DNA from 2 places in the Lysinibacillus sp. FSL R5-0849 genome. Region 2 is predicted to be linked to the other one. Evidence: a T-box and tRNA genes for the amino acid it is inferred to sense, from the RefSeq annotation. Region 2 holds a T-box; the other holds one or more tRNA genes.
The links. The T-box of region 2 lies ahead of tyrS (tyrosine--tRNA ligase). A T-box ahead of a tRNA ligase gene usually reads a tRNA of that ligase, here a tRNA-Tyr.
Positions count from the first base shown of each region.

Region 1: it encodes a tRNA-Tyr, which carries the amino acid that the T-box ahead of tyrS (tyrosine--tRNA ligase) is inferred to sense. The anticodon was not compared.

Region 1 is NZ_CP152004.1:4,463,972-4,468,403, forward strand. It holds gene sigW (RNA polymerase sigma factor SigW) at 2-565, opposite strand; gene rocF (arginase) at 699-1,604, opposite strand; tRNA gene MKY80_RS22150 (tRNA-Lys) at 1,790-1,862, opposite strand; tRNA gene MKY80_RS22155 (tRNA-Gln) at 1,875-1,949, opposite strand; tRNA gene MKY80_RS22160 (tRNA-Tyr) at 1,964-2,047, opposite strand; tRNA gene MKY80_RS22165 (tRNA-Val) at 2,066-2,141, opposite strand; tRNA gene MKY80_RS22170 (tRNA-Glu) at 2,214-2,288, opposite strand; tRNA gene MKY80_RS22175 (tRNA-Asn) at 2,400-2,476, opposite strand; gene MKY80_RS22180 (acyl--CoA ligase) at 2,743-4,320, shown strand; rRNA gene rrf (5S ribosomal RNA) at 4,431-4,432, opposite strand, start outside.
Region 2 is NZ_CP152004.1:3,032,483-3,036,914, reverse strand. It holds gene MKY80_RS14875 (LTA synthase family protein) at 1-1,561, shown strand, start outside; T-box leader at 1,690-1,931, shown strand; gene tyrS (tyrosine--tRNA ligase) at 2,059-3,273, shown strand; gene MKY80_RS14865 (DUF2759 domain-containing protein) at 3,340-3,519, opposite strand; gene MKY80_RS14860 (MBL fold metallo-hydrolase) at 3,689-4,333, shown strand; gene MKY80_RS14855 (DUF2626 family protein) at 4,381-4,432, opposite strand, start outside.

The DNA of each region.
Region 1 (4,432 bases), 1.4 Mb from region 2:
CCTACAGATTGTTTAACTGCTTACGTAATGCCTCACGTCCGCGGTGAATTCTCGTTTTCACCGTTCCAAGCGGCATATCTAAAATCTCGCTAATCTCTTGCAACGATAACTCTTCTATATATTTCAATACTATAACCGAACGGTATTTATCCGGTAAACGTCCAATTTCGTATTGAATGCGATCTTGCAGCTCCATTTGCTCTAACTGCTCCTCTGGTAGCTGGTCGTCTGCTGCGATTTGTGAATACATATCAAGCCCTTCTGTACCAGCTACTTCTGCATCTAAATAATAATCCGGTTTCTTTTTCCGAATCCGATCTATACAGAGGTTTGTCGCTATGCGATAAAGCCACGTGGAAAACTTTCTTTTCTGATCAAAAGTATGCAAATTCATATATGCCCGAACAAAAGCTTCCTGAGCAATATCTTCAGATTCTTGTTTGTTACCTAACATTCGATAGCATACTTGGTACAGTTTGTGCTGATAGAGACTCACAATATCGGCAAATGCGTTTTGATCGCCTTTAAGCACTTGTTTTATTCTCTTATTTACTAACGCATCCATTGTGTTGACTTCTCCACCTTTACAACTGTCTTATACTATACGACCCATCAATAAGAAAAGTTTCGTTTTATTTCAATTATAGCAAAAGATTTTTATGCAATGTGGCAACAGGAAATTTTTTGAAAAATTTTCTTTAAACTAAAGTTTCTCCAAATAAAGATCCCATTAAAGCAACAGCTACATTTGCTGTTGTATTTTTCTCGTCTAATATCGGATTAACTTCTACAAACTCTGCTGAAGTTAACATTCCAGACTCTTGTAACATTTCCATCGCTAAATGACTTTCTCGATACGTAATTCCACCTGGCACTGGTGTTCCAACACCTGGTGTATAAAGAGGGTCAAGTCCATCTAAATCCAGCGATAGGTGTAATCCATCAACATCTCGCTCTTTTAAATAGGCAAGTGCATCTTCCATAACACGCGTCATGCCAAGTCGGTCAATTTCATGCATAGTGTATACTTTAATCCCTTGTTCACGAATCAAATCACGCTCACCAGGATCTACAGAACGAGCTCCTATAATAATAACGTTTTCTGGCTTAATTTTTGGCACATTATTACGAATTTGAACTAAACGTTCATGCCCAAGCCCAATACTAACTGCTAAAGGCATTCCATGTATGTTGCCGGAAGGTGTAGTTTCAGGTGTATTTAAATCTGCATGTGCATCATACCAAATAACACCTAGATTTTTATAATGTTCCGCTAATCCTGCAAGTGTCCCAATAGCAATACTATGGTCACCACCAAATACAAGTGGGAATTTTTTTTGTTCGACTACTTCATGTACGCTATTAGCTAAAGCCGTACTAACTTCTACTACTTCCTCTAAATTCAATAACTTTTCATCTACTGTCGCGTTTGCATGCTTTTGACTAACACGAATATCCCCTTGATCTTGTACCTCGTGTCCAATACTTGCTAAACGTTCAACAACGCCTGCATAACGAATAGCACTTGGTCCCATATCTACGCCTCGGCGTGTTTGTCCGTAATCTGTTGGTACTCCAATAATAGAAATATTAAGTTTATTCATGTTTTTATACCCCCTAAAAGTTATAAGACTATTGTAAAGCCTACTTACCACTTGGCTCAACCCAACATAAATACGCATATTTATTCATTTTCAAATAACATAAAAAAATCTCCTACTGTTTTCAGTAAGAGATTAGTTATCTGTATTTATTATATCACTTTTGAATATATTTTATTCTATAAAAGTGAGCCATGAAGGACTCGAACCTTCGACCCTCTGATTAAAAGTCAGATGCTCTACCAACTGAGCTAATGGCTCATAAAAGAAAAATGGCTGGGGTACTAGGATTCGAACCTAGGCATGACGGAATCAAAATCCGTTGCCTTACCGCTTGGCTATACCCCAATCATTTATAAAACTGGTGGAGGGGGACGGATTCGAACCGCCGAACCCTAAGGAGCGGATTTACAGTCCGCCGCGTTTAGCCACTTCGCTACCCCTCCGAAATAACACAAGAATAATGGTGGAGGATGACGGGCTCGAACCGCCGACCCTCTGCTTGTAAGGCAGATGCTCTCCCAGCTGAGCTAATCCTCCATAGAAACAGGTGTGTTATATCACAGTTTATTTTCATTTTAAAGCCTGTACATCATGATGATGTATTTTAAATGGTGACCCCTACGGGATTCGAACCCGTGTTACCGCCGTGAAAGGGCGGTGTCTTAACCACTTGACCAAGGGGCCAAACTTATGTCTCAAACAAGACAAGAATTATGATAACATTATTTCTACATTCTTGCAACACTTTTCTACATTTTTTTATGTATAAAGCCATCTTAAAAATGAGCAAAAAAATGGCTCCGAAGGCAGGACTCGAACCTGCGACAACCTGATTAACAGTCAGGTGCTACTACCAACTGAGCTACTTCGGAACAATACTATTCAAATCGGTCTTAGACAACCTCTTAAGTACATTTATTATTATAGCAAGCATTCTAAATAATGCAACATATTTGTGTAAAATATTATATTTTTTTGTCGAGAATTTCTTAAATAGTACTTAGAAAGTATAATAGTTCTCTATTAAATCTAAAATTTCTATTTTGTGTATTAAATATTCTTGCTGTATATTATTGCAATTGTTAAAATAAAAATAGTTTTATGAATTTTCTATCATTTTAGGGGGAGGAATGTTCAAATGGTAATAGAGGATTTAATTGCACCGGATGTTTATAACATCACAGAGGAATTAGAAAAGTTTTCGCAAGATAGTGAACGCCAAGCTATACGTTGGTTAAATACACAACAAGAGAGACAAACCGTTACTTACGTAGAACTTGTTCAAAAAATGAATCAATACGCGAATGCCTTTACGAAGAAGGGGCTTCAAAAAGGAGATCGTGTATTAGTTATTATTCCTCGCCTACCTGAGGCCTATTTTGTTTTCCTAGGCTGTTTAAAAGCGGGTATTGTTCCTATTTCCTGTTCAGAGATGTTGCGCGCAAGTGATTTAGAGTATCGTATGGAGCATTCTTCTGCCAGTGCCGTTATCGCCTATGAAGTATTTACTAGTGAAGTAGACAAAATTTCGTCTTCTGTCGATGCTTTAAAAAACAAAATGGTCATCGGAACAGCTACAGGAGATTGGACTTCTTTAGATGAATTGGCTAGCTCTCAGCCAAATACATTTACGGCTGTTGCTACTAAACGCGATGACATGGCCTTCCTTTCTTATACTTCTGGAACAACAGGTAAGCCTAAAGGCGTCGTCCATTCTCATGGCTGGGGCTATGCACATATTCGAACAGCGGCTGCACAGTGGCTTTGTGTACGTGAAGGAGACTTAGTATGGGCAACTGCAGCTCCAGGCTGGCAAAAATGGATTTGGAGCCCGTTCCTATCTACTATTATGTTGGGAGCTACTGCCTTTGTTTATCATGGTGGATTTGATGCAAAAACATATCTTCAACTGTTGCAGGATGAAAAGGTTAATGTTCTTTGCTGCACCCCAACTGAGTATCGTATCATGGCGAAACTTGAGAATTTAAAAGACTATAATCTATCTTCTCTTCGTAGTGCTGTCTCTGCTGGTGAGCCATTAAATCGACCAGTCATTGAAACATTTAAGAATCACTTTGGTTTAAAAGTCCGCGATGGTTATGGTCAAACTGAAAATACATTACTCATTGGTACTTTGGAAAACACGGAGCTACGACCTGGTTCCATGGGTGTCCCAACTCCAGGTAATATTGTACGTATTATCGACAATGAAGGCAATGAGGCACCTGTTGGCGAGGTTGGCGATATTGCGATACACAAATCATCGCCAGCCTTGTTTAAAGAGTATTATCGTGAGCCTGAGCGCACACAAGCGGCATTCCGCGGTGAATGGTACATTACAGGTGATCAAGCAAAATGTGATGAAGATGGTTACTTCTGGTTTGAAGGTCGGGGCGATGATATTATTATTTCATCTGGTTATACGATTGGTCCATTTGAAGTGGAAGATGCCTTAAACAAACATGATGCTGTACAAGAGTGTGCTGTGGTAGCTGCTCCAGATGAAATTAGGGGGCATATTGTCAAAGCCTACGTAATCTTACGAGATGGCTATAAGGGACACAATGAAGAAGAACTAATCAAGGAGCTACAGGAGCATGTAAAAGCACTGACGGCTCCTTATAAATATCCTCGTAGTATTGTCTTTATCGATGAGTTACCAAAAACAACATCTGGGAAAATTCGTCGTATCGAACTACGAGCAGCAACTGTCTAAAATAGTAAGGAGGCATTTCATTCAAAGAAATGCCTCCTTACTTTATCTACTTTTTAGAATTTTAGACAGAAAAAAAGCCACTACTGAGTGTATCAGTAGCGACTTTTTGCGC
Region 2 (4,432 bases):
AACTTCTGTAGCTGCCATAATAGAGCCATGGGATGTATTGTATTTTGTTGATGTACTTATTTTAATCTTAGCGAATAAATTTATACCAAAAATGAAAAATTCGTTTAAAGTTAATGTGGAATTCCGCCGTGCATTTTTTGTGCTGGCAATCGCTATGTCATTCTTAAACTTAGGTTTAGCTGAAACAGAGCGTCCACAATTATTAACACGTAGTTTTGACCGCGAATTACTTGTAAAAAATATTGGTACGTACAATTACCATTTGTATGATATTTATATTCAAACAAAATCCTCTGCCCAACGTGCGTTAGCGGACGGTAGTGAATTAGTTGAAGTAAACAACTATGTTCGCTCTAATCAGGCAGCAGTCAACCCAGAAATGTTTGGGAAATATAAAGGCCGCAACTTAATTGTTGTGTCTATGGAGTCTTTACAAAACTTTGTCATTAACAATGACATGAATGGTCATGAAGTTACGCCATTCTTAAACTCTTTAACAAAAGATAAAGATACGTATTATTTCAGTAACTTCTATCACCAAACAGGTCTAGGAAAAACATCTGACTCTGAGTTTATCGTAGAAAATTCACTATTTGGTTTAGGACGTGGAGCAGTATTCTTCACACATGGTGGAAATACGTATAACTCAATGGCAGAGCGCCTTGGGGAAAATGGATACTTTACAAATGTCATGCACCCGAATAATAAATCATTCTGGAACCGTGACATTATGTATCAATCTTTAAAAATCAATAAGTTCTATGATATCGATTCTTATACAGTAGAAGAAGGGCAAGCTGTGAACTGGGGAATGAAAGATACGCCATTCTTAGAGCAATCTGCAGCATTAATGAAAGATATGCCACAACCATTCTACTCAAGACTTATTACGTTAACGAATCACTATCCATTTACATTGGATCCGGAAGATATTATGATTCCTGAATATGATTCAAACTCAGGTACATTAAATCGTTACTTCCAAACAGTACGCTATATGGATGAAGCTTTAAAAGATTTCTTCCAACAACTGAAAGATCAAGGTGTTTATGATAATTCTATTATCGTTATGTATGGTGACCACTACGGTATTTCAGAAAACCATAATAAAGCGATGGCACAGTATTTAGGAAAAGAACAAATTACACCATTTGATAATGCATTGCTACAGGAAGTACCTTTATTCATCCATATCCCAGGATCTGACGATGGTAAAGAGATGACTGAAATGGCAGGACAAATGGATTTACGTCCAACAATTTTACACCTACTTGGCATTGAAACGTCAAAAGATATGCAAATGGGTGCGGATTTATTCTCTCCAGAACATGAAAACTTTGTAGTGTTCCGTGACGGACGCTTTATCACAGATAAATATGTGTATGCGGGAGAGGCTTGCTATGATAAATCAACTGGCGAAGAAATAGATGGGGAGCCATGTCAGCCATACGCTGATCGTGCAACAATGGAGCTCGAAAATTCTGACGCCATCATCAATGGAGACCTTCTTCGTTTCTATGATGAAAAGACAGGTAATTTAAAACAAGAATCCGTTAAGTAAACAAAGAGAGATCTCGCCATGAGATCTCTCTTTTACTTTGAGCAATTGACAAATTTGTTGAAGTGATTATAATTAGTGTAAATATCTGCATAACGAAGATTTGTTTTTCACATTTCGGAGTATAAGAGTTAAAGGCATGGAAAAGAACAAGTAACTTTAATAAAAACTGACAGAGAGTAGCCGGTCGTTGAGAGGCGCAAGGGATATTAAAGTGAATACATCTTGGAGCTGCGTACCGAAATTTTAGTAGGCTACGACGGGTTTGCATCCGTAATCATTGCAATAGTATTGCTGCGGCTGTACTAATGGAGGAGTGCTATTTGAGTAGCTCTCGAAAAAAGGTGGTACCACGTTCATTAACGTCCTTAGGATTTATTCCTAAGGGCGTTTTTTTTGCATCTGAACGTCTAGTGCCAAATTGGGCGACAGTAATCCTGTCAAGAACTCTTATAGATCTTGCAATATTAACTTTTTAATATTACAAGGAGATGTTTTGTATGTTTTTAACACCAAAGGAGCAGTTAGCCATTATTAAAAAGGGGACTGACAAAATTGTTGATGAACCCGAGCTACTAAAAAAATTGGAGCACTCATTTCAAGAGCAAAAGCCCTTAACGATTAAATTGGGGCTCGATCCATCTGCACCAGATATTCATTTAGGCCATGCAGTCGTATTGCGAAAAATTAAACAGCTGCAGGACCTAGGGCATCATGCAGTCATTGTCATTGGTGATTTTACGGGCCGTATTGGCGATCCTACCGGGAAATCTAAGGGACGTGTAGCGTTAAGTGATGAATTGGTGAAGGAAAATGCCAAAACGTATTGTGAGCAAATTTTTAAAGTGTTGGACGAGGAAAAAATGACTGTTCGTTTCAATAGTGAATGGTTAGCAAAATTAACGTTTGAAGAAGTCATCCAGCTGGCTGCTACTACATCTGTTGCCCGTATTTTGGAGCGTGAAGACTTCCAAAAGCGGTACCATCACCAAATACCAATTGGCCTACATGAATTTTTCTACCCTCTCATGCAGGCGTATGATTCTGTAGAATTAAAGGCTGATATTGAATTAGGGGGAACCGATCAAACGTTTAATATTCTCATGGGACGCACCTTACAAAGGCATAGAGGGCTAGAAAAACAAATTGCTATTTTTATGCCATTACTTGAAGGATTAGATGGTATTGAAAAAATGAGTAAAAGCTTGGGGAATTATATTGGTGTCCATGAAGCGCCTGAAGTTATGTTTAAAAAAATTATGGAACTACCAGATTCGCTCATTATCAAATATTTTGAATTAGCGACAGATGAGCATCCACTTCAAGTGCAAGCCGTTCAAGAAAGGCTACAAAACGGAGAGAACCCACGTGATATAAAACTACAATTAGCAGAAATAGTGACAGCTTTATATCATGGTCATGCAGCTACGATGGATGCAAAATCTTATTTTGAAGCTGCTTTCCAGAAGAAGATGATTCCTGCTAACATTCCTGTATTGCTACTTGAAATTGATAAAGAAAGAATAGAGGATATCATTCCACAATTAATTTCTATCCAATTTATTCAAAGTAAAAGTGATTTTATAAGGCTCATTAAACAAAATGGGGTTTCATTAAATGGAGAAAAAATTGCTGTGGATGATCTATCTCAAGTATTAATGAATGAGGATGTCCTGCAAATTGGTAAGAAGAGATTTCTAAAATTGAATAAGTAAAATGGGATGATGTCCAAGAAAAAAGAGCAATCTCACATAGAGACTGCTCTTTTTTCTGTCTAAATTTTAGTGTAATTTTGGTGGATACCCGCCATGAACGATTGTCATAATGACAAACCATCCAAAGACGACAGCACTTAATAAGTTGAAAACAACGCTTAAAAGGTTCTTTTCTTTAATTGCTTGGAATGTACCATATACAGCAAAAATTGAAACTAGACCAAAAATAACCATTAATAAGTTCATTAAAAATAGACACTCCTTTCGACATCAGAAAATGAATGTCGTAAACAATATTCCTCCTTAATTGTAATCGTTCTACCTGTTTTTGTCGAGAACTAATATAGTGCAAACTATGAACATTTATCGTCAAATTGTGGCAAAGCCTGTATAATAGAGAAATGAGGTGATATCTATGATGAACGTACGTAGTTTTTCTCTTGGTCCAGTCCAAACGAATTGCTATATCGTATCGAATAAAGACAAAGAATGTATCGTATTTGATCCAGGTGAAGAAGCGGAGCGTCTTATTAAAACAATCCGTAGCAATGGTTTAAAACCGTTAGCCATTTTTTTAACGCATGCACATTTTGACCATATTGGTGCAGTGGATGCCGTACGGGAAGCATTTAATGTACCTGTATGGATTCATGAAAAAGAGGTTAGCTGGCTAGGAGATCCAGAAAAGAATGGCTCTAGTAAATATGCTGCATTACCAGACTATAGGGTAGCTGCACCAGATCAAGACACGATCATTAAAAAAGAGCAACAATTTGAAATGAGCAACTTTGTGTTTCAAGCTGTATTTACACCAGGACATTCACCTGGTAGCATTTCCTATGTATTTGAAAATGATGGCTTTGCGATTGTGGGAGACACATTATTTGAACAAGGTGTAGGGCGGACGGATTTAATTGGTGGGTCCACCAAAATATTATTAGCATCTATTCATGACAAATTATTAACATTACCTGAGGATACAATCATCTATCCGGGTCATGGAAATTATACAACTGTCAGTGCAGAAATGGAAACAAACCCGTTTTTAAATGGATTTTAAAATAAAAAAAGCGTATCTCGTTGATGAGATACGCTTTTTTAGTTGTATTAATGACCGCCACCAGGTACGTGAATGAATGTTGTATAGTACGTGAAGCCA